One region of the Proteus appendicitidis genome, then DNA from elsewhere that is predicted to be linked to it. Evidence: predicted binding sites of a transcription regulator. Region 1 holds the regulator's gene; each other region holds the start of a gene.

Region 1 (7,813 bases):
GTGTTGATGATGTTGCCGCAACCTGTGAAGCCATTCGCCAAGCTGGCGGTAATGTTACCCGTGATGCGGGTCCAGTAAAAGGTGGCTCCACAATTATTGCTTTTGTTGAAGATCCTGATGGATATAAAATCGAGCTAATTGAAAACAAAAGTGCCAGTCACGCTCTAGGTAACTAATTTTTATTAAAACCAGAAAGATAACATGTGTATCTTTCTGGCCTTACTGATTATCAATTTCCGATATTCTATTTTTATCGGATAAGTACAACTTAATGCCTGATATAAATAATCCCAATAAGCTTTGTAACCGTTTTCGGGGTTACTACCCTGTTGTCATTGATGTTGAAACAGGTGGATTTAATGCGAAAACAGACGGTTTACTTGAAATCGCCGCTATTACACTAAAAATGGATGAGCAAGGTTGGCTAAAACCTGATAACACATTACATTTTCATGTTGATCCCTTTGAAGGGGCTAATTTAGAGCCGGCAGCCTTAGAATTTACAGGTATTGATCCAACTAATCCTTTACGTGGCGCAGTCAGTGAATATGAAGCCTTACATGCTATTTTTAAAATGGTACGTAAAGGGATGAAGGATGCAGATTGTAATCGAGCTATTATTGTCGCTCATAATGCAAATTTTGATCACAGCTTTGTAATGGCTGCTGCTGAACGTGCTGGGTTAAAACGTAATCCTTTTCACCCTTTTGCCACCTTTGATACAGCAGCTTTAAGTGGATTGGTATTAGGACAGACTATTTTGGCTAAAGCCTGCATCACTGCTGGCATTCCCTTTGATAGTAAATTAGCGCATGGTGCGTTATACGATACTAATCGTACATCATTACTTTTTTGTGAATTAGTTAATCGTTGGAAAAAGCTTGGTGGATGGCCATTGCCTACACCTTGAAGCCATGATTTCGCTGATACATTTATGAATCGCAGAAAAAGTATGAATAACAGAAAAAAGCCAGTTCAAAAATTGAACTGGCTTTTTTATTGTAAATCTCATTATTTTTATGCGTTTCAATACTGAAACAATAAAAATGAATTACTGTGCTTCTTCTTCACCACGATATTTATCAGCAGTCTCTTTTAATAACTTCTGTAATTCACCGCGCTGATACATTTCTAAAATAATGTCACATCCACCGACTAATTCACCACCTACCCATAATTGTGGGAAGGTTGGCCAGTGTGCATATTTTGGTAGTTCTGCACGAATATCTGGGTTTTGCAAGATATCAACATACGCAAAACGCTCACCACAAGCAGAGATAGCTTGAACTGCCTGAGCAGAAAAACCACAACTTGGTAATTTTGGTGAACCTTTCATGTATAAAATAATTGGGTTTTCATTGATCTGGCGTTCAATTTTTTCAATAGTCGTCATTTGTAAGTCCTTACAGCCTTTTATATTCGATATGCTTTATAGGGGAAAACATGGAAGAAGAATACCACTTTATATTAGAAACCTCTATATAAGTTTAATTCTCGATATAAAACAATAAGCTGGTGTTAAACCATAAGATTATTGATGAGAAAACACACAAGAAAGTATAAAAATAAATCAATACGTTACAGATGTTTATGAGTACATTTTATCTTATTATTTCGCCTCTTATCACCAACACAATCCGTTTTCTAAAAGGATCAAGCAACCCAGTGCAGCAGTAATATCGCTTATTTCACCTTTTATTTTTGCAGTTTGTCCTTTCTTAATTTTAAGAACATTTTCTTCTTCACTAGGTTTTAAAGTATATGAAGCACTGGCTTTATTATTAAATGAAATAGCAACAAATTTCTTAAATTAAAATGAACGTTGTTATTTTTAGCATGCGATTTAAAAATATAAATTATTATAAAATATTTAATATGTTTCTTTATTTGAATTCTATTTAGCTTTATATCCTTTTAAATTAAAAAAGTAAAAAGAAAAGGAAGAGTAACTTTTATATCAAAATCAATATATTAAATTTCATAACCTTTACATTAAGATAAAACGCTACTTTTTTAAAAGAATATAATGTATATAAATGAGTTTGTTATAAATCCTAATGAGTACTAACTATGGACATGATTTTGCTGTTTCTTTTAGTGGGCTGTATTACTGGTTTTTTTGCTGGGCTACTTGGCATCGGAGGCGGTGCAATCATTGTTCCGGTGGTTATGTATGTTGTGAGTCAACAAGCTATTCCAACAGATATGGTGATGAAAATTGCCTTATCTACTTCATTTTCTGTCATTATATTTTCCACAGCATCTTCAGCGTATTCTCATAACAAACATAAAGCCATTTTATGGCAACAATTTCCTTTATTATCCATCGGTACTCTCATTGGTATGCTTGTTGGGACATTTCTGGTACAAAAAATGTCAAATACGATATTGCAAATCGTGTTCTGTATTTTCATGGTATATACCATCTATGGATTATTAACTAAAAAGAAAGAAGCTGAACGTATAGAAAACGTGAAAGATCCTATCGTTTCAAAACCAGCGTTAACCAGTGGTGGCGCATTAATTGGCTTTATATCCAGCTTTATCGGTATTGCTGGTGGTACTATCACCATTCCTCTTTTAAGTCATTGGGGATTTAATACTCGCAAATGCATTGCAACCTCATCAATGATTGGTGTCATCATCGCTTCCGTAGGCACAATTATGGGTATTATCTATGGTTGGAATCAAACAAATATTGATGACTATTACTTCGGTTTTATCTATTTGCCTGCCTTTATTGGCATAAGCATTACCAGCATTCTCTTCGCCCCTGTCGGCGTAAAAGTTGCTTATCGCCTGCCTATTCCAAGAGTTCGCCAAATATTTGCACTATTCTTATTCTTAGTGGTCGTGAAAATGATGTATACACTAATAATGGAGTAAGCAGAAAATATACAATTAGAAGATACCGACTCTGATCACAGTCAATATTTTACTGCTTTACGAGTAACTCTGAGGGATATACTCTTATGAGTATAATTAATCTATATGGCTTATATCTATAGATAAAAGATATTTAGCTGTTATTTCAACAGATTTTTGTTAAAATAATTAGCAAAATAGTAACAACTTAGTGATTCATTTGCCTCATTCTATCAATTCAAATGATTTTGATGGAATGATTTTAGGCACAAAACCCGAAATAGATAGTTTAAAGGAGTACGCAATGTCTTTCGAATTACCAAAATTACCTTATGCGTTAGATGCTCTTGAGCCACACATCTCTAAAGAAACTTTAGAATATCACTACGGCAAACACCACCAAACCTATGTAACCAATTTAAATAATCTGGTTAAAGGTACTGATTTAGAAAGCAAATCCTTAGAAGAAATCATCAAATCTACTGATGGTGGTATCTTTAATAATGCTGCTCAAGTATGGAACCACACTTTCTACTGGAACTGCTTAGCACCAAACGCAGGCGGCGCACCAACAGGTAAAATTGCTGATGCTATCAACAAAGCATTTGGCTCTTTTGAAGAGTTCAAAAAGCAATTTAATGATGCGGCAGCTAAAAACTTCGGTTCAGGTTGGACTTGGTTAGTTAAAAAAGCCGACGGTTCAGTTGCAATTGTTAATACGTCTAATGCTGCAACGCCAGTTTCAGGCGCAGACAAACCACTGTTAACAGTAGACGTATGGGAACATGCATACTACATCGACTACCGTAATGCGCGCGTTAAATATTTAGAAGAGTTCTGGGCATTAGTTAACTGGTCATTTGTTGAAGCTAACCTTGCTTAATAGAGCGTGATAATCAAAGGTGAGTGATTGAGATTCATTTTTGGTGACAAAATAACAAAGGGCCTTCAGCCCTTTGTTATATTCAGATATTCGATAATCTATTATTTAAATTGATCGGATATTTTATAAAGCGGTGATTAGAACAACATAGTCGAAAATAAAACGATCATAACAAGCGCTGCTACTGCTGTACTCAAACCAAATTTCAGATCCGTATCCATCTATTTCTCCCTCAAAATGATTATAATACACATTTTTAACCATAACATTGTCATGGTTAATTATTATTACATATCAATATTTGCTAAAATAGCGACCAGTGCACAATTTATAACATTGATTAATACTTTCACTTTTGAGCTAGATCATACAAAATTCACAGCTAATCGCTAAATTATTGCCAGTGTTTGCCCTATGTATGACTATACTGGCAGTTAAACCATAAAATTAGATAAAAGAGACCAATGAAGGTCAGGAGTTTTCCACACCATGGCAACAATAAAAGACGTGGCAAAACGCGCAGGCGTATCAACCACGACTGTTTCTCATGTGATCAACAAAACACGTTTTGTTGCTGAGAACACACGGGCAGCAGTTTGGGCCGCTATAAAAGAATTAAATTATTCGCCTAGTGCCGTTGCGCGTAGTTTAAAAGTCAATCACACCAAATCTATTGGCCTGTTAGCCACGTCCAGTGAGGCTCCTTACTTTGCTGAAGTGATTGAAGCGGTTGAAAATAGTTGTTATAGCAAAGGCTACACACTGATTTTATGTAATTCACATAATAACCTTGATAAACAAAAAGCCTATTTAGCGATGCTGGCACAAAAACGTGTTGATGGATTGTTAGTCATGTGTTCTGAATATCCCGATCACCTTCTTACACTTTTAGAGGGCTATCGTAATATTCCAATGGTTGTCATGGATTGGGGCAAAGCGCGTGGTGACTTTACAGATACCATTATCGATAATGCTTTCCATGGTGGTTATATTGCAGGTCGTTACCTTATTGAGCGTGGTCATCGTGATATTGGTATTATTCCTGGTCCATTAGAACGTAATACTGGTGGTGGTCGCTTACAAGGTTTCTTAAAAGCCATGGAAGAAGCAAAAATCACAGTAAAAGATGAGTGGATTGTACAAGGCGACTTTGAGCCAGAGTCGGGTTATAAAGCCATGTACCAAATGCTAAATCAAAAACATCGCCCTACTGCTGTTTTTTGTGGTGGTGATGTGATGGCGATGGGCGCAATTTGTGCTGCGGATGAACTTGGTCTGCGCGTTCCTTTCGATATTTCTATTGTGGGTTACGACAATATTCGTAATGCACGTTATTTTACACCCGCACTAACGACCGTCCACCAGCCAAAAGAACGTTTAGGTCAAATGGCATTATCAATGTTGCTTGATCGCATCGTCAATAAACGCGAAGACGCCCAAACAATCGAAGTTCATCCACGATTAGTTGAGCGCCGTTCAGTTGCTGACGGTCCTTTTATTGACTACCGTCGTTAATTCAGATTTATTCAGCTATCTGATTTCTAGCGAAGCCATTCCTCATTTAAGGTTTGGCTATCTCCAAGATAATCTAGCAACCATGTCAAAGCGGGTGATTCACTTTTATCTACCCACGTCAGGCAGCATGGGCTGTCTGGCAATGGTTGTGCTAGTTGTAAAGTAACCAGCTTACCTTGTTCAATTAAAGGCTCAGCGCGGTGCCAAGGCACCATTCCTACGCATAATCCCGCTAACAAGCATTCAAGCCCCATATCCCATGTCGGGACAACCATTCTACGCTGATTATTGAGCGCCCAAGTGTCACGCTTTGGTAAACTGCGTGAGGTATCTTCTAAACATAAACTAGGATAAGGGCGCATCTCATCATCCGTTAATGGATGTTGTGCTTTCGCTAAAGGGTGATCAACATGGCAAACGCAGCGCCAAGGCATAAATCCCATATCTCTAAAACTATAACGTTCACCAATTGGTGAGGCTCTTGTTGCACCAATTGCTAAATCAACACGACCATTAACTAAAGAGTCCCATACGCCATTAAACACTTCAGGGTAGACATACAGCTCAATATCAGGAAAATGGCGGTAGAAATCGAGAATAAGTTGTTGTGTTCTTTCAGGTTTAACAATGCCATCAACTGCTATACTAAATTGACCGCGCCACCCATTAGAAACTTGTTGACAAAGATGCCGAGTGTCATTCATTTTTTTGATAACAGATCGTGCTTCTTTGATGAAAATTTTACCTGCATCGGTTAATTCTACATCACGGTGACGGCGCTCAAACAAAGGAACGGCAAGCCATTCCTCTAATTGCCGAACTGTGTAACTAACGGCGGATGGCACTCTGTGCAATTCTTGAGCAGCGGAGCTAAAACTTCCTGTTCTTGCAACTGCATCAACAACTTCTAAAGAGTATTCTGACCACATAGAGTTTATTCCTTTGAAAATTTTTCACAGCATTAACCAAATATTCCCGTTTCACAAGTAAAATAAGTCTTAGTTACAATATATAAAATGTTCTACATCACATAGCATAGAAAATAAAATGAATTCTAAAACGTCCACACAATCAAAAACACCTATGAGCTTTATGGTGTACCTAGCGGGTTTGAGTATGCTAGGTTACTTAGCTATTGATATGTACTTACCTGCATTCGGTATGATGCAGCGTGAACTCTCTATCAGCGAAGGTGCTATTAGTAATAGCTTAAGTATCTTTTTATTTGGCTTTGCTGTTGCCCAATTACTTTGGGGACCACTTTCTGACAAAGTAGGTCGTAAACCTATTCTACTTATTGGTTTAAGCCTTTTCTCTTTAGGCTGTCTTGGTATGCTGTGGGTTGAGAGTGCAACTGGCTTACTTGCTATGCGCTTCCTACAAGCTTTCGGTGTCTGCTCTGCTGCTGTTATTTGGCAAGCTCTTGTCATCGACCGTTTTGATGAATCTCGCGCTCAGCACGTTTTTGCTTTAATTATGCCACTGGTTGCATTATCACCAGCACTTGCACCTTTAATTGGTGCATCATTATTAAATCACGGCGGCTGGCGTATGATTTTCATGCTGTTAATGGCAGTAACATTAGTTCTAATGTTACCGACATTAATGCTAAAAAACATTAAACAAAAATCAGTCACAGATGCAAACCAATCTACCGCTTCATTTATAACTTTACTCAAATCCCCTCTCTACACAGGTAACGTATTAGTTTACGCTTCTTGTAGCGCGGGTTTCTTTGCTTGGTTAGCTGGCTCACCAATCATTCTTGAAAAGATGGGTTACTCGCCACAGGATATCGGTTTAAGTTATATTCCACAAACTATTGCATTTATGGTGGGTGGTTATGGTTGTCGTATCTTACTGTCAAAAATGACAGGTAAAACACTGCTTCCACTGTTGTTAATCGGTTATGCTGTCAGTATGACTGCGTTATACCTTGTTGCTAAATTTACTGAGCCAACATTAACAACTATTTTAATTCCGTTCTGTATTATGGCTGCAATGAATGGTGCATCTTATCCAATCGCAGTATCTAATGCTTTATCCGCTTATCCTGAAATTAGTGGTAAAGCAGCTGCGTTACAAAATGCACTTCAACTGGGTCTTTGTAGCTTAGCAAGTTTTATTGTGTCTGCCTTTATCAGTCAACAACCTCTGATTAACACCACTGCAATTATGGCATTAACAGCAATCCCAATGGCAGTTGGCTACTTTATTCAGCGCAATAAATCTGTTATCAAACACACGGTTCAAACCGCAGAATAATCCCCTCCTTTATTTTAAGAATCATCTTAAAAAGGCCATTTTATAAAAAATGGTCTTTTTCTTTTCTAGAGAAAAATAATTTACGTCTCTATACTTACCTATACGCTGTATAGCGTTTTGTTTATTTTTCTTTCGGATTTTGAGACATTAAACAAATTATTTGCTGATTATGTCAGATTAGTTGTCTTATTAATTTTATTCGTTCAATTCATACTGAACACAATACCATTTTAATACTATCAATCTGTACACATCCTTTCTTAGCTTTATGTCTCAAAACCCGCT
Region 2 (7,813 bases), 2.0 Mb from region 1:
CGTGAGGCTGACCGTTATATTGAGCAAGGACTTGTCCTTATTAATGGCAAACGCGCAGGTATTGGCGATCAAGTATTTGCTGGCGATGAAGTCAAAGTCAATGGTCGATTGATTGAAGCACAGGAGAACTCTGAGCTGGTTTTAATTGCGCTGAATAAACCTGTGGGTATTGTGAGCACCACAGATGATGGCGAAAAAGATAATATTGTTGACTATGTTAACCACAGTACCCGTATTTTCCCAATTGGGCGTTTAGATAAAGATTCCCAAGGATTGATTTTTCTGACCAACCACGGTGATTTAGTCAATAAAATCCTACGTGCAGGTAATGATCACGAAAAAGAATACCTTGTAACAGTGAATAAGCCGATCACTGATGAATTTATTCATGGAATGGGTGCGGGTGTTCCTATCATGGGACAAAAAACCAAGAAATGTAAGGTCAAGAAAGAAGCGCCGATGGTGTTTCGTATTACCTTAGTTCAAGGGTTAAATCGCCAAATTCGCCGTATGTGTGAATATTTTGGTTATGAAGTCACTAAGCTTGAACGTATTCGTATTATGAATGTGAGTTTGTCGGGATTACCTGTTGGCGAATGGCGTGATCTGACCGATGATGAGCTAATTACCTTATTTGAAGCGATTGAAAAATCGACTTCTGAAGCGCCACCAAAACCAAAGCAAAATAAGCCGAAAAAACAAATCAGTAGTAATGCAAAAGCATTGGGTATTCTTATTCCTAAAACAAAAACTAAAGAAACGGAAAATAACTCCCGTAAGCGTTTTGTTCAGCCAGGTCGTAAAAAGAAAAAACGTTAATTTCATCTGTGAAATGCGCTAAAAACAAAAAAACACCTGAAAGGGTGTTTTTTGTTTGTTCTATTTAAGACAAATTATTGCATCGATAAAATCAGTCTAAATCAAGCTCCTCTAATTTATTTTGGCGACGTTCAAGTACGATCGCTGCAAGTTCGGCATCCATAACTCGCTCAATCAATGCATCATAGTCTTCTTTAGAAAGGCAATAGAACAACGGAGTTTTGTTGTCATCACACACAAGCAGTGTGCTGTTATCTTCAAGTGCAGTTAAGGGAGATTGTTGAAATACATTTAAAGATATTTTTTCAGGGGAAAAATCTTCGTCAGACATGAAAACTCCACAATAAAGAAAAGGGCATTAGCGCATTGTAACGCTTTTTATAAAGGGAGCAATCCGTGCTCCTGCGAAAGATCAATATTATAGGTGATTAATTATCTCGCCATTTTGTATTACTGAATTGAGTATTTGTTGCTCACCTTTGCTTCCCGTTAATGTGCCATTAAGTGTTGATGCCACTGGGTTGGAGCGTAAATTACCTTTTAATTTTAGTGTGAATTGCCCTATTTCATCAGAGTAGGTTGTTTTTAAACCTAATGTATAAGGCGTTGATAAAGGTACATTTAGTCCATTAGCAATAAGTGAAAATTGGCGCTGTTGGTTAGATTGCACTAAACCGGCTGAACCTCGAATAATACCATCACCAATAAATGCTGAATATTGCTCAACAATAGCGTTATCTTGTTGAGTGACAATGTTTAAATCAGGGCGACGTAATTCAATACGATTTAACGTACCACTATCGGCATTTAATACGGCTGAACCTTGCCATAATCCCCATTCACCTTCTTTTGCAACCACTAAATTTTGCAGTTTTCCTGTTAAATTGGTGAATTGGAATGGAAACTCGGGTGTGATATCAATCAAGATAGATTGATTGATAGATAACTGTTCGATAGTGATATTTTGAATATTACTCTTATTATCTATTGGTTGAGCGAAAAAATGGAGCCAATTTTCAGGAAGCGTATATAAAAGCCCTGACAGTGTGGCATCTTGGATAGTGATGGTTTTATTGTCTTTATTCCAATGACCAGCAAGTTTAATTAAGCCTTTTTCATAGCGTAGACTGAGGCTATCTAGATTAAGTTGATTGTTTTGCTGATTGAGTTTTGCAATAAGATCAGTGAAGTGCTCGTCTTGAAAAACAATGTCATTGGTATTGAGTTCACCAGTTGTAAATGAAAGCGCGTTATCCCAACTAAATTGAGAAAATTGCCCATCAAAACCACTGATTGCCCACTGTTTTCCTTCAGCAGTAAAATCAACAATATTGAGCGCTCTTATGTTAATACGAGGATATTCAGAAAGAGATTGGATTAATTCGTTAAAGGTTTGCGAGGATTGCCAGCGCAAGCCATTCATATAAACTTCATCAAATTTCCATTGATTATCTTGATATTGTCCGCTCAAGGATAGTGAGCCGTTAAGTAGGCGAGTACCTAATTTTTCTATTTGAATATTATTTGGCTGATATTGCCCTGAAATAATAAAGTTACTGAATTCATTATTATTTATCATGCCGTTAGCAATAGAAAATTGGAAATGACCCGCGCCAATTAAGTCGGTTGGTGTCGGGTTCCATGGTGTGATCCCGCCCGTTACTTTCTTGGCATCAAAAGAAAAATCAGTTTTTTGACTGCTTAGCGCCATGTTTTTAAATTGTAAGATATCGGCACTTAACGGTATTGAAGATATTTTGTCTGCAAAATCAATATTGCCATTTTCTAATGTAATTTTTTGCAGATGAGAAGGGGTAGTAAAAAACTGCCAATTAAACCGGATTTGTGCTGATTTTGCCGATACTGTGGCTTTATTTTGTTTTGGATTAACAAGGAGATCATGAACAATGACTTGCTCAGGCTGCATAAGATCATGTTCAATACCGGAGAAACGAATATCATAGTCAGTGTATTGTGTCAGCCATTCACTGGTTTTTTGCGCGCCCCACTGAGTCTGAATAAAAGCGTAAATTATAATAATAAATAAAATAACGATAAGTATCAGAGATACCAAACTTTTCATCAGCCAGCGCATAACCCGTCTCCTGTTTTATACTCCATCAAAACAGTATACAGTTATGCCTGAAAACTAAGCGATGCTCAAGTATTCGTCACTATATAAAGCAAGATTATTTAACTGTTTATGCATTTATTATAGTGGATATCTTGTTTCTCAATTCGATAGTGGGTTGAGTATTTTGCTTTTTTAAATAGGTTTCAATATTACTCAATATATCGTTTATAGAATTCTTATCCCGTTGTTCTTTATCATTTAATTCTTCTTTTATTAACTTATTGGCATAGTTAATAAGTTGAGAAATGAGTTCATTAGGTTCAAGGCTGCCAGAATGATAAGTATCGTAAAAATTAGGGAGAATACCCGCTTGCGTTGGTAAATATTGAAACTGATACGTTAGAAATCCCTCTTTATCTTTATCTTGCTGATTATTAAGGCAAGGGTTTTGTAAAAACGTCACTAAGTCTTCTTTAATATGTTCTAAGTTAAACTCGGGAATAGACTTATTTCCTAAATATGTAAACTTATGATTTGTATTAAATAACGATAAAATAGAATCTTTTAAATAAGTTAAAAATTGTCCTATTGTTTTTATATGATAACTTTCAGTTGATGGATGATTTTTAAGATATTGAAGTGCTTTATTATTAACAATATTAAGTGGCGTTGGCATAGTCGCTCTCTTTTGTAGATAACATGAGTAAACATACTAATTATCGTAATTTGAAGAGGAATGCTTGTGTAAAAAGACCCTGTTTTAGCGTAAAAATAAAGCGCTATTTTTTATTATGAAGATAGCGCTTTATTATTCTGTTACGACTTAATGATTATTTTTCTGGTGGAAAAATCAGGTTTAAAATAATGGCGGTTAAACCCCCCGCAGCAATACCGGATGAGAGCAATGTTTTTAGCCAATCCGGTGCAAATTGCAAGATTTGAGGTTGTTGTGAAACGCCCAATCCAACTGCAAGTGAAATCGCAAGGATCATGATAGCTCGGCGGTTTAGAGCTTCTTTGGAAACAATGCGTACACCAGATGCCGCTATTGTACCAAACATAACTAATGTGGCTCCGCCTAGTACTGGCTCAGGAATTCTTTGCACAAATTCTGCAACGAACGGAAATAAGCCTAAAATAACGAGCATTGCGGCAACAACATAACCTACATAGCGACTAGCAACACCCGTTAATTGGATCACACCATTATTTTGACCAAAGCAAGAGTTTGGAAAGGTATTGAAAAATGCCGAAACCATGGAGTTAATCCCATTAGCCAATACACCTCCTTTAATACGTTTCATATATAAAGGGCCGCTGACGGGTTGCTCTGAAACATCTGAAGTTGCTGTAATATCCCCGATGGTTTCTAGTGAGGTGATCATAAATACCAGCATTAAAGGAATAAGCAAATGCCAATCAAATGACAGCCCATAATAAAATGGCTCAGGAATAGTCATAAACGGTGTTTCTTGATGTTCTGCTGGCGTGGGTAACATATCTAAAGCCCAAGCAAGAACATAACCCACCGCCATTGCAATGACCAAGGAAGCAACACGTAAATAAGGATTTTTTTGTCGATTAAGTAAGATAATAACGATAAGAACAGAGCCAGCTAATAACAAGTTTTGTGGTGAACCAAAGGTATTATTTTCGATGGCGGCATAACCGCCACCAATAGAGGTTAATCCAACTTGAATTAAAGAGAGGCCGATTATCATTACTACAACACCTGAAACCAACGGTGTAATAATTCGTCTTGCTAAGTGAAGTACACGAGAAAGAATGATTTCAGTTAATGAGGCAACCATTAATGTGCCAAAAAGGGCTGCCATCATTGTTGGAATATCGGCTCCACCATTTTTAAGTGCTAATCCCCCCATAATGAGCGGAGCAACAAAGTTAAAGCTGGTTCCTTGGATTGATAATAATCCTGAACCTATCGGTCCCCATGCCCGAATTTGAATAAGAGAAGCAATGCCTGATGCAAATAAAGACATGCTGATAATACGTTGAGTATCGTGTGCAGGTAATCCTAATGCTTGGCAAATGAGGATCGCAGGCGTGATAACTGCAACAAACATGGCTAAAAGATGTTGGCAAGCAGCAAACAGTGTTTGTGGTAATGGCGGCTTCTCTTCTAAAGCAAAAAGAAGTTCGCTATTTTTTTTAATTGAAACATCACTATTTTTAGGCAAATTTTGATTTTCTGAAGTAACCATGGTGTGAATTTCTTATTCGACAAAAACGGTATTTTAATGATCTACGCCACAAAAGCAATCGTTTGCGTAAAAATGATGTTATCAAAATGCATAAGAGGCGCTCACATTTTTATATGTTTTAACTTGTGTTTGCCGCCGTTTTTTTTTCTAATCGGGGATACCTGCTTTTGGCGTTGTTTATGGATGAACTTAGCGTCGTAGTATTTTTATATAAAATTAACAAATAAGACGGGGTACATAAATGTATCATCTTGATGTTTATGGCACGCTGGTTGCGGCCACTTTGGTTCTTTTGATCGGTCGTAAGCTAGTGAAATCTGTTCCTTTTTTAGAACGGTATACGATCCCAGAACCCGTTGCAGGTGGGCTACTTGTTGCAGTTCTTCTATTAGCATTCAAATCTTTTATGGACTGGGAAGTTAGTTTTGATCTCTCATTAAAAGATCCATTAATGCTGGCATTCTTTGCAACAATTGGTTTAAACGCAAACCTCGCAAGCTTAAAAGCGGGAGGAAAAGCGCTTTTTATTTTCATCTTTGTTGTTGTTGGGCTGTTGTTAGTACAAAACACAGTCGGTATTGCATTAGCAGAAATGTTAGGTCTTGATCCATTAATGGGATTACTTGCTGGCTCGATTACATTATCGGGTGGTCATGGTACAGGGGCTGCTTGGGGTAAAACCTTTGTCGAAAGTTACGGTTTTATGAGCGCGTCTGAAGTGGCGATGGCTTGTGCTACTTTTGGTTTAGTTTTAGGTGGATTGATTGGTGGCCCAGTTGCACGCTACTTAATCAAAAATATCCCAACGCCGGGGTTAGGCGCTGATGATCATGAAATGCCAACCGCATTTGAGAAGCCGACAACAGGCCGAATGATCACTTCAATGGTTTTATTAGAAACTATTGCGATGATCGCTATCTGCTTAATGGCGGGTACGTTCCTTTCTCAACTGTTAGAAGGCACAGCATTCGCACTACCGACCTTTGTGTGTGTTCTGTTTATTGGTGTTATTTTAAGTAATAGCCTTTCAATGCTTGGATTCTACCGTGTTTTTGATAGAGCGGTGTCCGTCTTAGGTAACGTGAGTTTATCGTTATTCTTAGCGATGGCATTAATGAGCTTGAAATTATGGGAGCTGGCGTCACTGGCGATACCAATGTTGGTTATCCTTGGTGTTCAAGCGGGTGTAATGGCACTGTATGCAATTTTTGTGACTTTCCGTGTCATGGGTAAAAACTACGATGCCGCAATTTTAGCTGCAGGTCACTGTGGTTTTGGTTTAGGTGCTACGCCAACGGCGATTGCGAATATGCAAGCGGTAACAGACCGTTTTGGACCGTCTCATCTTGCGTTCTTAGTCGTACCTATGGTCGGTGCATTCTTTATTGATATTGTGAATGCAATAGTGATTAAACTGTATCTGATGCTACCGTTTTTTACGCCTATCGTTGTAGGGTAGTTTGGTGGCTATAAATTAAAATAGCTTCAAAAAACGTTAAAGAGCACCTCAATGTTGAATATTGGCATTGAGGTGTTTTTCTATGTGGTATCTCATTTACGAATATTTCGAGATCAACCCAAAGCGAGTTTAAACGCATGCTAAGCCATGCAAAACAGTAACCTTAAGCTTGGCTATATTGTGTCTTAGCGGGTAGCCAGCGTTCGATTAAGGCTTGAGAATGCTTAGGGTAGTGTTGATGCAGGTAACGAGCGATACGCTGAACTTCAGGAATAAGTCCTTGGTCGCGTAACAAATCAGCGACTTTAAATTGTGCATTACCCGTTTGCTTAGTGCCTAAAAGCTCACCGGGGCCACGGATTTCGAGATCTTTTTGTGCAATCACAAAACCGTCATTGCTATCTCTTAATACTTGCAATCGCAAACGTGCTGTTTGTGTAAGTGGTGTTTTATATAACAAGACACAATGAGAGGCGATAGCACCTCGGCCTACACGTCCACGTAATTGGTGTAACTGTGCGAGTCCCAGTCGTTCTGGGTTATCGATGATCATTAAACTTGCATTAGGTACATCAACGCCGACTTCAATCACTGTTGTCGCAACTAAAAGTTGAAGCTCATTTTCTTTAAATGCTGCCATTACTGCCTGTTTTTCTGCGGGTTTCATTCGCCCGTGTACCAATCCCACTTTGATTTCAGGTAGTGCAATTGTAAGTTCATCATAGATAACTTCAGCCGCTTGCGCTTCCAGAACATCAGAATCTTCAATTAAGGTACATACCCAATAGGCTTGTCGCTTTTCTTCTGTGCAAGACAGCCTGATGCGTTCAATAATGTCATTACGGCGAGTATCAGGGATAGCGACAGTGGTAACAGGTGTACGCCCTGGCGGTAATTCGTCGATGATAGAGGTGTCCATATCAGCGTAGGCTGTCATCGCTAATGTTCGAGGGATCGGTGTTGCTGTCATCACCAATTGATGAGGATGAAAGCCTTGCTCTTCACCCTTTTTCCATAAGGCGAGGCGTTGATGCACACCAAATCGGTGTTGTTCATCAATAATCACTAAGGCTAGAGAGTGAAATTTAACTTGTTCTTGGAAAATAGCATGCGTTCCAATAATGATTGATACTTCACCATTTGCAATGGCATTTTGCTGTGTTTCGCGCGCTTTTCCTTTCTGTTTTCCTGCTAACCAACCCACTTGGATGCCAAAAGGCTCAAACCATTTTTTAAAGG
Region 3 (7,813 bases), 1.1 Mb from region 1:
TTTAGACGGTGCTGTTCTTGCGACTGGTTTCCCATTCAAAAGCAAACAACATTCCGCTGCTTACATGAACATGTTAGGTAAACTGTTTGTTCCTTGTGCAGATTTCCGTCGCACTGGTTCAGCAGCATTAGATTTAGCTTATGTTGCCGCAGGTCGTGTTGATGGTTTCTTTGAGATTGGCTTAAAACCTTGGGATTTCTTAGGTGGCGAACTAATCGCTCGTGAAGCAGGTGCTATCGTTTCTGACTTTACAGGTAACCACGGTTACCTACAAACCGGTAATATTGTTGCTGGTAATCCTCGTGTTGTTAGAGCATTACTCGCTGAAATTCGTAGCGAATTAACAGATGCGTTAAAACGTTAATTTTCATTAAAATACGAAGTTCCACTAAAGAATAAAGCAAAAGACCATAACAGATAATGTTATGGTCTTTTTTATTGCACTTTTTAGTACAGAGCAAATTAACTATTTTGAGGTTTAACTTGAGGTCTTATAAACATCGCAGGAATAGTTAATGCCGCCATTAACCAGAAAATTAATGATTCTTGATTTGGCAGTTTCTCATATAGCCAACCTGAAACTATCGTCATAATCGCAATACTTCCTCCCATTGCTAAAGCAGAATAAACGGCTTGCAAGCGAATAATTTCATGCTCTTGACGCGCACTAATAAAGCGCATAGCGGCTAAATGGCATACCGTAAACGTACCACTATGTAAGATTTGAACAATAATAAGCGCGGGTAATGCGGTAAAACTCCCCATTAATCCCCAACGTAAAAAGCCAGCAAAAGCAGAAAGCAAAAGTAAATTTCTTGCGCTCCAACGACGGAATAAACGATGGCTAAGCATAAAAACAACCACCTCTGAAACCACACCTAATGACCAAAGGTAGCCGATTGTTGCGGTGTCATACCCTGCTTTTTCCCAATAAAGTGCGCTAAAACCATAATAAGCTGCGTGCGCACCTTGCAGTAAAGAGACGCATAACAGAAAGCGCCAAACGGGTCCCTCTGAAATCAGTTTCATAAAAGACACATTACTGTGTTCTACTTTTTTCACTTTACCCTGTGGCATAACTTTAGGGCGGAGCATAGATGTCAGAAATAGCGCCAAAGTACTGGCAATCAATCCATAAAGAATAATAGGATGCCCAAAAGCATCAATTAAAACACCTAGCAATGATGAGCTAATAATAAAAGCGATAGAACCCCAAACGCGAATCTTTCCATAATCAAAAGGAAACTGTTTTTGCCACGTTCCCGCTAGAGAATCCCCTAAAGGCACCATAGGTGAAAAGAAAACGTTAAATCCTGTCATCACGAAGAATAACCATGCCCAATGGCTACCCATCATAAATGCAACCGTAAAAAGTAAGGAGAGAAAAGCAAATAATCTCAATGCAGTGATAAGTTTTGACGGATCTTTTACCGCAGGCGTTAAAATTAGGCTACCAACAAAACGTGCAGTTAAACCTACACCTAATAACAGACCTATCATTGCCGGATCGACACCCTCTCCTTTTAGCCATATGGACCAAAAAGGTAAAAAGATGCCGTATGAAAAGAAATAAGTAAAATAATCTAAGGCAAGCCACAATGTTGATGGAATAACCATCCAATCCCCCATTTTTAAGATGCAAAAAAACCCGCCAAGAACAAGTTCTCGAAGCGGGCTTGTACAACGGGTTTTATTATATCGTTACAAACTTATGCGTAAACTGGAAATTTAGCGCAGATATCCAAGACTTTTTGTTTCACTTTCTCAATGTTCGCTTCATCATTGATATTATCAAGGACATCACACATCCAACCGGCTAATTCACGAGCTTCCGCTTCTTTAAAACCACGACGTGTAATCGCTGGAGAACCGATACGAACACCAGAAGTAACAAATGGGCTACGTGGATCATTTGGTACGCTGTTTTTGTTAACAGTGATATTTGCACGACCCAGTGCAGCATCTGCATCTTTACCTGTAATATTTTTATCAACTAAATCTAATAAAAACAGGTGGTTTTCAGTTCCGCCAGACACTACTTTATAACCGCGATCTAAGAAAACTTCTACCATTGCTTTCGAGTTTTTCGCAACTTGTTGCTGATAAACTTTAAATTCTGGCTCCATAGCTTCTTTTAATGCAACCGCTTTACCTGCAATAACATGCATTAAAGGGCCACCTTGAGAGCCAGGGAATACAGCAGAGTTCAGTTTTTTATAAAACTCTTCATCGCCACCTTTAGCAAGGATAAGACCACCGCGTGGACCCGCTAAAGTTTTGTGGGTTGTTGTTGTAACAACATGTGCATGAGGAACTGGGTTAGGATAAACACCCGCTGCAACCATACCTGCTACGTGTGCCATATCAACGAATAAGAATGCACCAATGCTGTCTGCAATTTCGCGCATTTTAGCCCAATCAACCAGACCAGAATAAGCAGAGAAACCACCGATGATCATTTTTGGTTGATGTTTTTTAGCCTGAATAGCGATATCTTCGTAATCAATTTTACCTGATTCATCAATACCATAAGGTACGATGTTATACAGTTTACCCGAAAAGTTAACTGGTGAACCATGAGTTAAGTGACCGCCTTGCGCTAGGTTCATACCTAAAACAGTATCACCGGGTTTTAATAATGCCATATAGACAGCGGCATTCGCTTGAGAGCCTGAGTGAGGCTGTACGTTAGCGTAATCTGCACCAAATAATGCTTTTGCACGATCGATAGCCAGTTGCTCTACAACATCCACATACTCACAACCACCGTAGTAACGTTTACCCGGATAGCCTTCAGCATATTTATTTGTCAGCTGAGATCCCTGCGCCTGCATAACACGAGGGCTGGTATAGTTTTCAGAAGCAATAAGTTCGATGTGCTCTTCTTGACGAGTCACTTCACCTTCCATTGCATTCCATAATTCTGGATCGTAATCAGCAATATTCATTTCACGTTTTAACATTCACATCTCCTGACTCAGCTAACTTCACTAAAGACAAACTCCCATGCGGGAGAAAGAATGGCATACAGTGTAAACTCTTTTTCTTCATTGAGATAGCCCCTAATGAAAAAATACGCAATCGTTTGCCATTCAACTATAACAGCAAATTATTACTTTTTAACAACCTCATTTTATCCTGTGCTTATTCCTCTTTTTGAGGCGCATCTCGCCTTATTTTGCAAACACCCCGCATCATTCTCTAAGAATTGAGATTTTTTGTTAAAAAATAAAAACAGAGATTTACAAAATAATCAAAAAGAGATAAGTTGCATATAAAATGCAATTTATAAAAATTCACAATAAACTGAAAATTTTTCAGGAGCAATTATGTTAGATGCACAAACTATCGCGACAATTAAATCAACCATTCCCCTTATTGCTAAAACAGGTCCTGCATTAACCGCCCATTTTTATGATCGAATGTTTTCTCGCCATCCAGAGTTAAAAGATATTTTCACCATGAGCCATCAAAGCAGTGGTGCACAACGTGAAGCCTTATTTAATGCAATATGCGCTTATGCAACGAATATTGAAAACTTAGCTACTATTTTGCCTGCCGTTGAAAAAATTGCACAAAAGCACGTCAGTTTAAATATTCTTCCTGAACACTATCCCATCGTCGGTGAAAACTTATTAGCAACAATTGATGAAATGTTTAATCCTGGGCAAGAAGTGTTAGATGCTTGGGGAGAGGCTTATCAAATATTGTCTGATGTCTTTATTAATCGTGAAGAACAAATTTATCAACAAAAAGAACAAACAAATGGAGGTTGGAGAGGATTACGGAACTTTAAAGTTAAACATAAAATAAAACAAAGTGATGTAATTACTAGTTTTGAATTAGAGCCTGAAGATGGGCTTGCTGTTACTCCTTATCAAGCAGGGCAATATGTAAGTCTTTATATCCGTGATGAACATCTTGAAAACCAAGAAATACGTCAATATTCATTAACTCAATCTTCAAATAATAAAACCTATCGCATCGCAGTAAAACGCGAAGATAAAGGCATTTTATCGAATTTTCTTCATGACCATGTTCAAGAAGGTGATACTTTACAAGTCGCCGCACCAGGGGGCGATTTCTATTTAGATGTGTCACCAACAACACCAGTAACCTTAATTTCAGCAGGTGTGGGCTTAACACCAATGCTATCCATGTTACACACGCTTTCAGCTCATCAAGCTAATATTAATTGGTTACATGCGGCCGAACATGGTGGAGTCCATGCTTTTAAAGATGAAGTTAATCAAGTCGGCACTCAACTTTCACACTATCAACAAGCGATATGGTATCGCACACCACGTTCTGAAGACGTGCAAAATAAAGATTATCAATTCGAAGGCTTAATGACATTAAAACAAGTTGAAGATTGGTTAGCTATTCCTGATATGCATTTCTATTTTTGTGGTCCTTTACCTTTTATGCAATCTGTTGCTAAGCAACTTATTGAATTAGGTATTAATAGTGACAAACTTCATTATGAGTGCTTTGGTCCTCATGCTGTTATTACACAAGATTTACAGTAAAAATACGTTCATGAAAGTCCAATTTTAAATTGAATAAAAAAAGCGCTGATAACGTTATATTTATCAGCGCTTTTATTGGTTATTTCACTACTTTTTATGATCGATATTTTTTTTCAATCGCAGCAGGAATAACATGATCTTTAGCAGAAAAACCGTACCAAATAACACTAATTAAACAGAGCGTATAACCAAATAATTCACAGCCCTCTTCCACCATGTTTTTAACAGTTCGGTTATAATCCTCGCCCAATAATTTATGCCACAGTATTCCCATACCAAATAAACGTGAGAACAGTAAAACGCATAATAGACCAGCAACTAACATTCCATGGCTTGGGTGAGTAATAAAGTGAATTAAGCCTTTTAACGTTTTCTTGCCTTCTCTAATCGCAATAGCAATACAAATAAACGTTACTGTGAGCGCAAACCAAACCCACGATCCGTGTGCAATCTGATCAAATACACCATCTAACTCACGGATTAAAATACACAAGAAAAAGCCCATAATAAGCGTGAATGCTCCCTGTTGTTCACTTCCTTGGCACGCTTTAACAAAAAAGAATAAGCAAATCATGGCAACGATAATTTCTTGGCCTAATTCAGTTACCGACGTTTCAGAAATACCATTATCAAAAACCAAAATATCAAGAAAAATAAATCCTGTCGTGATAGCGATTAACACTGCTGCACATAAAAATAAAGCGAGACGCTTTAATAAATAAGTAAACACTATTTTGCCCATACCTTAATGATTTTTTAATGTTGATGATAATAACTTTCCTTAAAAGTTATTGAATAACATTTTGTGCCTTAAAGTTTATGAAAAATAGTAAAATAAATTGCTTAGAATCATCAATAGACTTGTATAAGATATAAATAGCATTATAGGTGAAACATTAAAAAATTAATTATGCGCAAAAAAAAGAAAAAGCCCGATATTTTGATTAAAAAATATCGGGCTTTAATAAAACTGAGAAATATAATTATTTGGCTTAAGTTAATTAATAACTAAATAGCCTCTTCATCTTGTTCGCCAGTACGAATACGAATAACGCGACTCACATCAAAGACAAAAATCTTACCATCACCAATTTTACCTGTTTGTGCCGTTGTCATAATTGTATCTACGCAGGTTTCAACAATTTCATCAGAGACAATAATTTCAATCTTCACTTTAGGTAAAAAATCGACCATGTATTCAGCACCGCGGTAAAGCTCCGTATGCCCTTTTTGGCGACCAAAGCCTTTCACTTCTGTTACCGTCATTCCCGTGATACCCACTTCTCCGAGCGCTTCTCTTACATCATCTAATTTAAACGGCTTAATTATCGCTTCAATTTTTTTCATCGTATTATCCTGCTATTACCAGTTGTGGCGACCAAAACCGCTTGTAATTGGGTATCTGCGATCTTTACCAAAATTACGACTTGTAATACGTGGCCCTACAGGGGCTTGACGTCGCTTATATTCATTAATATCGACTAATTTTATCACTTTACGGACTGTCGCTTCATCAAATCCTGCTGCAACTAAATCAGATACAGATTTATCTTGCTCAACATAACCTTCAAGAATAGCATCCAGAATGTCATAAGGAGGTAAATTATCTTGGTCTGTTTGCCCCGGTGCTAGTTCTGCTGATGGTGGTCTATCAATAACGCGCTGAGGAATAGCCGGTGAAAGTGTATTACGATATTTAGAAAGCTCGAAAACCAACGTTTTAGGTACATCTTTTAAGACATCAAAACCACCCGCCATATCACCATACAATGTAGAATATCCCACTGCTGATTCACTTTTATTGCTTGTGGTTAACACTAAACGACGGCGTTTATTCGACATTGCCATCAAAATAACCGCACGACAACGAGCTTGTAGATTTTCTTCTGTGGTATCTGCAACAGTATCTTTAAACATAGGCGCAAGTTGAGCCATAAAAGCATCAAACATGGGTTCAATAGAAACCGTATCAAACTCAACACCTAATAAATCCGCTTGTTCTTTTGCATCATGAATACTCATTTCTGATGTATAACGAAATGGCATCATAACAGCTTGAACACTCTCTTTGCCTAAGGCATCAGCTGCGATAGCAACCGTTAATCCAGAGTCAATACCACCAGATAATCCTAGAATTGCCCCTTTAAAGCCGTTTTTAATCACATAATCACGCGTTGCAAGCACTAACGCTTGATAAACTTGCGCTAAAGGTGAAAGTTCCGGGGCAGGATCTGCCATCGGAACAATATTCAATTCGTCAAATTCAACGATAGTAGTTTGTTCATCAAATGCAGCTAAACGATGCGTAATAGTACCGCGTTCATCAAATACTTTTGAACAACCATCAAATACCAACTCATCTTGACCACCAATTTGGTTAAGATAAATCACGGGAAGGTGTGTTCTTTGGCAATGTTCTTTAATGAGCTGTGTACGAACATGCGGTTTTTCACGGTTATAAGGTGATGCATTAATCGATAGAACGAGATCAGCGCCCGCTTGTTTTAATGCATCGATAGGCTCATTGATCCAGATATCTTCACAAATTAACAAACCTAGGTGATAACCTTTAAATGGCACCACACAGCGTTCATTTCCTTGTTGGAAATAACGCTTTTCATCAAACACACCATAATTAGGTAATTGTTGTTTGAAATAACGCGCTTGTAATTCACCTTTATAGAAAAATGAAAGTGCGTTGTAAATTTTGCCGTTTTGCCACCAAGGATGTCCAACAACAATCGCCGTTTTTTTACTTGCTTGTTCTAAACGCGTAAGTTGTGTTTCACAACGCTGTTGGAAATCAGGACGAAATAGCAGATCTTCAGGAGAGTAACCGCATAAAGCCAACTCAGAGAACATAACCAAATCGGTCTCTTCTTGTGCTTTAACGGTAGATAACATGCGTTCACAGTTACCTTCAATATCGCCAACAACCCAATTAAGTTGAGCCATGGTGAGTTTTAGTTTACGACTCATAAAAATTAGTCTCTCCGCTATCTTCCGCATAAAAGGAAAGTTAGTTTAAAAATATATTCGTTATCTGAAAAGGTTATTCTTTAAAATCATTCGCATCTAGCTCATGACGAGATAACAATTTATAAAACTCAGTTCGATTGCGCCCAGCCATACGTGCGGCTTGGGTCACATTGCCTTTTGTCATTTGCAAAAGTTTTCTCAAATAGGTCATTTCAAAATGTCCTCTCGCTTCTGCAAAGGTGGGCAGTGCCGTATTTTCACCTTGTAATGCCTGTGTTACAAGCGCTTCACTGATCACGGGTGCA
Region 4 (7,813 bases), 960 kb from region 1:
GACAAAGCCTTGGCGATAAGGTTTATTGAGAATATGCGCAATTTCTAAGGCAATATCACAAGATGTTTCAGGGATTGGGATCACGACATCAATATGTAAATCATCCCACTCTTTGGCAATTTTAGCGCCTAATTTCTGCCCCATGCGTAAACGCGCATTATAAACCGAAATTTTATCGATAAAAGAATCAGGGCGAGCAAAGTAAACATACTCAAACAAACAAGGCATCAACTGCGGATTTTCAGCACATTGGCGAGTAAAGAGTTGTCCTTGCTCTGTGATATAAACCGCTTCACCCGGTGCAACATCACGTAAAAATTCAAAACCTAACGTATCAAGTGCAACACTTTCAGATGCAACCATATATTCATGGCGACCATCTTCTAAGGTACGTTTACCCAATACTAAAGGACGAATACCAAAGGGATCACGAAAAGCCAGTAAACCATGACCGATTATCAAAGCAACACAAGCATAAGCCCCACGGAGTTTTTTATGCATTGCTGCAACGGCTGCAAAAATATTATCAGGCTCCAGCGGAAAATGGTCAAAACGGTCTAATTCATATGCCAATACATTGAGTAATATTTCAGAATCAGAGGTGGTATTGATATGGCGACGCGCTGTTTCAAATAATTGGCGACGTAATAAATGCGCATTGGTTAAATTACCATTGTGCGCCAACGTAATACCAAAAGGTGAATTCACATAAAAAGGCTGCGCTTCTGATGCACTAGAACTACCCGCTGTTGGATAACGGACATGCCCTATCCCGATAGTACCTTTTAAACGCAACATATGACGAGTTTCGAACACATCTTTAACCAGTCCGTTCGCTTTGCGAAGACGGAAACCGTTGTTACCGTCTATTGTTGCAATGCCTGCTGCATCTTGACCTCGGTGTTGTAACACCGTTAACGCATCATAAATTGATTGGTTTACTGGATTAGCTCCAGCGATACCGACAATACCGCACATGAATAGATCCTCATCAGCCAGACGGAGAGGTTATATTCTCTCCGACACGAAACTTGACGCATTTTGCAGGTAGTCAAAGAACCACCTAATAATATGGTTGAATTGAGGAATAAGCTCCGAACGTTGCCAATCAGCGCTATCTGCCATAGGCGTAAATGCGCCTAAAACAAAAAGTAATGCTGAGACTATCAGCACGCCTCTTAAAGCCCCGAAACAGACCCCCAATACACGATCTGTACCTGATAACCCTGTGCGTTGAACAAGAGAGCTAATCACATAATTCACAACAGCACCAACAATCAGTGTTGCAATAAATAACGTGACTATTGCAATCCCGTTACGAACCAGCTCATCTTCAAACCGGGTAAAATAGACGGCAAGATAAGGATAAAACTGACTAGCAACAAAGAAACCACAACCCCAGGTGATGAGTGACAATGCTTCACGAACAAAGCCACGGATCAGGCTGACTAATGCGGAAAAACCAATAATGGCAATGATGGCGTAATCTATCCAGACCATAAATTCTTTATCCAATAATGATGCTCCGCATTAATACGGAAGCATTCTAACAGAAAACGAAAACGTTTGCGTAATGCTAATTTTCGCTAATTTCAAAATAATTTACGGCGATATGAAAAATCATAATCGCCGCAATAAGTTAACGCTTTGTTACATCACTCATCTGATGACTCGTTTAGAAAAATTAAGGCTTATATGCCCTTACCTCACCTTGTAAACCCGTAAGTTCTTTTAAATGAGGCAAAATAGCCTGTAATTCTGACTTAGATGCACTAGGACCAATGTAAATTCGAGTCACTTGCCCAGCAACAGGGCGTGCGGGTACGGTATATACCGGATAACCTGAGAAATGCATTTTTGCAATAATTTCTTCTACCTTCGCCGCATTTTTCAACGCACCTAATTGAACAACCCAAGCCTCGCCTTTTGGTGGCTTAGTTTCTTGCACTGGTGGTGCTGGTGGTTGCACGGGTGGCGTAACTACAGCAGGAGGCGCTGGCTGTGGTTGTGGTTGCTGTGGTGGTTGTTGTGGTTGTACCGGTGGTGTAACAGGTACCACCGCAGGCGGTTCAGGCGTTGTAACAGCAGGTTGTTCAACGCCTGTCACTGCTTCAGAAAGCATACCTTCAGATGCGCCTTCTGATGGAGTAGAAGGCACTGCGGTTTGCTCTATCGGGGCGATAGATTCTATTTCTTGCTCATCACCGGGTTTGGGTACTAAAGGAATAGAGGCGAACTGGTCTTCGTTATATTTCTTATCGCCGTCGAGCAGTGCAGGTAAAAAAATGACCCCTACTGCCACCAATACAACGGCACCGACTAAGCGATTTTGAAATTTACTTGCCACCCACACTCTCCTTTTCCAAAAGTTCCATCACATGCGCGACAGTATGAAATGAGCCACAAACCACAACGATATCGTTAGGAGCAGCATCAGACATTGCTTGTTGCCATGCCTTTTCAACACTATCGAATACCATTGGTTTCTCAAGATGCTGAGCTAACACATCCGCAGAAGCACCACGAAACTCATTAAGTGGAGCGACATACCAATGATCAGTCAATGGCGTTAAGCACGCTAATGTTCCTGCTATATCTTTATCACCCAGCATACCAACAACAATACGCACTTGAGTATCAGATTTTTGTGGTAATTGTGATAATTTTTCCGCTAAATATCCTGCTGCATGAGGATTATGTGCCACATCAAAGATAACCAAAGGATGTTGAGAAATTACCTGAAAACGACCCGGTAATTGAGCACGAGACATACCTTCAACAATGCTTTGCTGTGTGATTGCTTGACTGACTTTATCATCAGATTTAAGCAAGCAACGAATAACACCCATCGCTGTCGCCGCATTGGCTAGCGGAATATTAGGGATTGGCAACGCATCAAATTCACAGTCAGCACAACGCCACTGCCAGTGATCGCCTTCAATAACAAAAGACCAATCTGTTCCACGACGAAAAAGCTTGGCGTGTTTTTCATTGGCTACTTGTGCAATGGAATGAGGCATATCCGGCTCGCCCACAACAGCATAGTGATTGGCTCGGAAAATACCGGCTTTCTCGTGACCAATATGCTCTCTATCTGCACCTAACCAATCAGTATGATCGAGGGCAATACTTGTGATAGCAGCAATATCTGCATCAACGATATTCGTCGCATCTAACCGACCGCCTAATCCTACTTCAAGAATAACAACATCAAGTTGTGCTTGTTGAAATAACTTCAGCGCAGCCAAAGTGCCGTATTCAAAAAAGGTTAGCGAGATATCGCCTCTAGCTTGTTCAATTTCAGCAAAAACGTCACAAAAAGCATCTTCAGCGAGTTCTTTGCCTTGGATACGAACGCGTTCTGTATAACGAACAAGATGAGGAGAGCTATAAACGCCGACTTTCAATCCTGATGCCATCAAGATTGACTCTAGCATATGACAGGTTGTGCCTTTTCCATTCGTGCCTGAGACAGTGATTACCTTCGGCGCAGGACGTAACACGTTTAATATTTTTCCTACCTTGCCGACTCGCTCTAACCCCATATCAATGGCACTAGAGTGTAAATGTTCAAGATAAGAAAGCCACACCGACAAAGGCGATGTGGCTTTAGGAGCAGTTATGATATTAGACATCTTCTTTTTTATTCGTTTCGATGTTAATTTCTGGCTCGTTGTCTGTAGATTCAATTTCATCAGCAATCATTTCTTCACCGATGATTTCATTTTCATCTTCGACTAAATCATACTGAGTCAGCTTAGCCAGTAATTCAGCCAGCTCATCACGCATTTCAGGGCGGCGAATAATCATATCAATCGCCCCTTTTTCTAGCAGGAACTCACTGCGTTGGAAACCTGCAGGTAGTTTTTCACGTACTGTTTGCTCAATAACGCGAGGACCTGCAAAACCAATCAATGCTTTAGGTTCAGCAACGTTGATATCCCCTAACATCGCTAAACTGGCAGAAACACCACCCATTGTAGGGTCAGTCATAACTGAAATATAAGGTAAACCACGCTCTTGCATTTTTGCTAATGCTGCACTGGTTTTTGCCATTTGCATTAATGACATCAGCGCTTCTTGCATACGAGCGCCACCACTTGCAGAGAAACAAACTAATGGGCAGTTATCTTCTAATGCTTGTTCAACAGCACGAACAAAACGAGCGCCAACAACAGAAGCCATTGAACCGCCCATAAACGCAAATTCAAAGGATGCAGCAACAACTGGCATCTTTTTCAGCGTTCCTTTCATCACGATTAATGCGTCTTTTTCTTGCGTTTGTTTTTGAGCAGCGCTGATTCTGTCTTTGTATTTTTTAGAGTCGCGGAATTTCAGAATATCTTTAGGCTCTAATTCGCTACCTAATTCTGTTGTACTTCCTGAATCAAGGAAAGTCTCAAGGCGACGGCGCGCTGAAATGCGCATATGGTGATCACATTTAGGACAAACCTCTAAATTACGCTCTAATTCTGCGCGATAGAGTACCTGCCCACAGCTGTCACATTTAGTCCAAACCCCTTCTGGGATATTGGCTTTACGTGAACTTGTGATAGTGCTTTTGTTTAGAATTTTTTCAATCCAGCTCATTAATGGACCTTTTCGTCTGAATCTGACCTTCGCCAGTAAAATTATTGTTAGCGTATCAACCACAATGCACTGGCTGTGTGGTTAGCAAAGTTTATGATGATACCGCTTACTGAATTTCAGCGCATCTCTTTATTATGGCTATTCTACGGCAAAAACTGATGATAACTGCTCAAACCTCTTTGTTATCACTTTCTTTCTTTGCTTTTGCACTCGCTCTGCGATGGCGTAAGATCTCAATAACGCCCGGTAAAATAGAAATAACAATAATGGCAACAATTAGCAATTTTAAGTTCTTTTGAACTATATCTAAGTCACCAAAAAAGTATCCTGCATAAGTAAATAGTAGTACCCATGCAATTGCCCCAGTAACATTATAAAAGGCAAAGTGACGATATGACATTTTCCCCATTCCTGCAACGAATGGTGCAAAAGTTCGGATAATCGGCACGAATCTTGCCAAAATTATTGCTTTACCACCATGCTTTTCATAAAAAGCATGGGTTTTATCTAGATATTCACGACGGAAAATCTTTGAATTAGGCTTACTAAATAGTTTTTCACCAAAAAGCCGCCCAATAGAATAGTTAACCGCATCACCTAAAATGGCTGCACAAAGTAGCAGTAAAACAATAATATGGACATTCACATCATTAGTTTCTAATGAGGCTAAAGCACCAGCAACGAATAATAAGGAGTCTCCGGGTAAGAAAGGCGTTACCACCAACCCTGTTTCACAAAAAACAATAAGAAACAAAATGGCATAGACCCATGTACCATATTGTGCGACAAGCTCTGCTAAATGTGCATCAATATGTAAAATAAAATCAATTAGAAATTTAATTAAATCAATAAATTGCGTTAATATTTCCATAAATCCTCAGAAAACTGGGTGTCTTTATGATTGAGATATCTCAATAGGGTTATCCGCTAAAAATAGTGGACCCATTGCAGGTTTTGGTAATTCAAAATGATCAGGATAATCCACCGAAACTAAATACAATCCATTCGCTTTCGCTGTTGCTGCAGCTTTAGTTCTGTCTTTTAAGGCTAATAATTCAGCCATCCAAGTAATATCCTGATTGCCACACCCTATTTCTAGAAGGCTGCCAACAATATTTCTCACCATATGGTGAACAAACGCGTTCGCTTTGATATCCACCACAACATAGTCACCATATCGGGAAACATTGACATGCATAACGTTACGCCATGGCGTTCGCGATTGGCATTGGACAGCTCTAAAAGAAGTAAAATCGTTTTCACCAAGTAAACATTGCGCTGCTTGATGCATACGTTCAGCATCTAAAGGATAATGAAAATGCGTCACTCCAGATGACAAGATAGCAGGACGATAACGGTGATTAAAAATTACATAGCGATAACGTCTTGCTGTTGCACTAAAACGAGCATGAAAATCATCAGAAACTGTTTTTACCCAACGTATTGCAATATCCGCAGGTAAATGGGTATTCACCCCCATAGTCCAAGCGGGATCTTTACGATGTGCCGTTGTTTCAAAATGAACAACTTGCCCTGTTGCATGTACGCCAGCATCAGTTCTCCCCGCACAAAACACAGATATAGGCTCATTAGCCACTTGTGAAAGTGCTTTTTCTAACCGTTCTTGTACACTGCGCACTTCATTTTGGCGTTGCCAGCCATAATAGCGACTACCATCATATTCAACGCCTAAAGCAATTTTGATTGTTGTGCTTTCAGAAGTAACCGCTGACTCAGTCAAAGGTTGTTCTGCCACTTCAGCACTCACTTGCACATTCATTAGTAAAACTGCTCCTGCATTAATTGCTCTGCAACTTCAACTGCCATTAATGCCCCACCAAAGCGCACGTTATCTGCTACTGACCAAAATTGTAATGCTTCTGGCATACCATAATCATTACGGAAGCAACCTAAATTCAAGCTCACATTGCCTGAAGCATCAGTGACTTGAGTTGGAAAATCATTTTCATCACTAATATTAAGATCTTCATTTTCTTGTAATGTTTCACGCGCTTCATCACTTCCCATTGGGCGTGAGGTTTCTAATTGCACTGACTGTGCATTACCATAGAAAACAGGCGCTTGCAGCGTAGTAACGGAGATTGGTAAGCCTTCGTCTTGCAAAATTTTACGAATTTGGTCAACCATACGACGCTCTTCTTGTATAGAGCCTTCGTCATCAACCATTAAAGGTAAGATGTTAAATGCTAGTTGCTTATTAAAGCGACCTAATTCAGGAGGGATACCGTTAAGTAAACGGGCGCTTTGCCCTGCCAGTTCATCTACAGCTTGTTTTCCAAAACGAGAAACCGACATTAAGTTTGTCACGCTAAGACGCGTTAAACCCGCAGATTCTGTTAATGGATTAATGGCACGTAATAATTGGCTCACCATGCTATCAGCAATTGAAACAATATTACGAGTACGATATTCCGCTAGCATTGCACTGTTCACGCCTGGAACCACCAGCGGTACATCCCAATCCATTGCAAAAATGCCACTGCAATCAATAACAATACAGCCAGCATCAGCCGCTTGTTGTGCATATTGCGCACTGATTTCTGTTGGTGCGGCAAAAAAAGCTAATTGAATATCAGCCCACTCGATATTGTGAATACCTTGAACCGCAACACTTTTGCTATTTACACGCACTGATTTCCCAATGCTATCTTCACTTGCGATTGCAGTTAATTCACCAATGGGAAATTCACGCTCTTGTAGCAGTTCTAAAATCGCTTCACCAACAGCGCCTGTTGCACCAACAACTGCAATATTCCAACCTTCTCCCATAAGATATCCTCCAATACCAGAAATTTTTAAAAATAATATTTTGCTTTATTTGTGTGTGGCACTTTTATATGTAGCACTAAAGCCAATTGTATTTAATGTATCAACCGTAGCTTGATTGTCACAAATGACATGGAGTGAAGACCACTCACGACGTACAGGATAAAATTTGCGTAATTTATCAAACTCCCCTTTTATTCCTGCCACTTTCCGTAATGGGGCATCATCACGACGCACATCATAAACAAGATGAATAAGTTGTTTTAAAAGTGTTTGTGTTAACTCACCTTGTACTGAAATGGTGGAAATAGTCGGTGCAGGCAACAGAGTTGATAATTCAACTTGTTGAGGCTGCCCAATAAAATCACAATAAGCTTCAAAAACTTGAGTTGTACCACGCGCCTTACCTTCTAAGGTATAACCCGCAATATGTGGT

What was found. Region 1 encodes PurR, which represses purine synthesis genes. Its sites were predicted from a motif close to CANGCAAACGTTTGCNTG; they were not measured.
Region 2: a site for PurR is predicted at 5,167-5,184, ahead of gltS (sodium/glutamate symporter). Genes of this name have one in related genera too.
Region 3: a site for PurR is predicted at 3,075-3,092, ahead of glyA (serine hydroxymethyltransferase). Genes of this name have one in related genera too.
Region 4: a site for PurR is predicted at 1,556-1,573, ahead of cvpA (colicin V production protein). Genes of this name have one in related genera too.

Annotation. Positions count from the first base shown of each region.
Region 1 covers NZ_CP127389.1:1,714,025-1,721,837, reverse strand. Annotated here, with positions in the region: gene gloA (lactoylglutathione lyase) at 1-176, shown strand, start outside; gene rnt (ribonuclease T) at 272-910, shown strand; gene QQS39_RS07995 (Grx4 family monothiol glutaredoxin) at 1,052-1,393, opposite strand; gene QQS39_RS07990 (sulfite exporter TauE/SafE family protein) at 2,071-2,886, shown strand; gene sodB (superoxide dismutase [Fe]) at 3,170-3,748, shown strand; gene cydH (cytochrome bd-I oxidase subunit CydH) at 3,886-3,969, opposite strand; gene purR (HTH-type transcriptional repressor PurR) at 4,238-5,263, shown strand; gene punR (DNA-binding transcriptional activator PunR) at 5,290-6,192, opposite strand; gene punC (purine nucleoside transporter PunC) at 6,311-7,528, shown strand.
Region 2 covers NZ_CP127389.1:3,830,787-3,838,599, reverse strand. Annotated here, with positions in the region: gene rluF (23S rRNA pseudouridine(2604) synthase RluF) at 1-819, shown strand, start outside; gene QQS39_RS17510 (hypothetical protein) at 911-1,150, opposite strand; gene QQS39_RS17505 (AsmA family protein) at 1,238-2,914, opposite strand; gene QQS39_RS17500 (hypothetical protein) at 3,021-3,569, opposite strand; gene QQS39_RS17495 (uracil-xanthine permease family protein) at 3,724-5,115, opposite strand; gene gltS (sodium/glutamate symporter) at 5,357-6,574, shown strand; gene recG (ATP-dependent DNA helicase RecG) at 6,738-7,813, opposite strand, start outside.
Region 3 covers NZ_CP127389.1:2,771,208-2,779,020, forward strand. Annotated here, with positions in the region: gene suhB (inositol-1-monophosphatase) at 1-364, shown strand, start outside; gene QQS39_RS13070 (3-phenylpropionate MFS transporter) at 463-1,617, opposite strand; gene glyA (serine hydroxymethyltransferase) at 1,710-2,963, opposite strand; gene hmpA (NO-inducible flavohemoprotein) at 3,330-4,529, shown strand; gene QQS39_RS13085 (hypothetical protein) at 4,624-5,271, opposite strand; gene glnB (nitrogen regulatory protein P-II) at 5,538-5,876, opposite strand; gene QQS39_RS13095 (NAD+ synthase) at 5,892-7,508, opposite strand; gene glrR (two-component system response regulator GlrR) at 7,582-7,813, opposite strand, start outside.
Region 4 covers NZ_CP127389.1:2,674,207-2,682,019, forward strand. Annotated here, with positions in the region: gene purF (amidophosphoribosyltransferase) at 1-978, opposite strand, end outside; gene cvpA (colicin V production protein) at 1,009-1,500, opposite strand; gene dedD (cell division protein DedD) at 1,685-2,347, opposite strand; gene folC (bifunctional tetrahydrofolate synthase/dihydrofolate synthase) at 2,337-3,635, opposite strand; gene accD (acetyl-CoA carboxylase, carboxyltransferase subunit beta) at 3,628-4,590, opposite strand; gene QQS39_RS12620 (DedA family protein) at 4,760-5,440, opposite strand; gene truA (tRNA pseudouridine(38-40) synthase TruA) at 5,486-6,370, opposite strand; gene QQS39_RS12630 (aspartate-semialdehyde dehydrogenase) at 6,370-7,380, opposite strand; gene pdxB (4-phosphoerythronate dehydrogenase PdxB) at 7,426-7,813, opposite strand, start outside.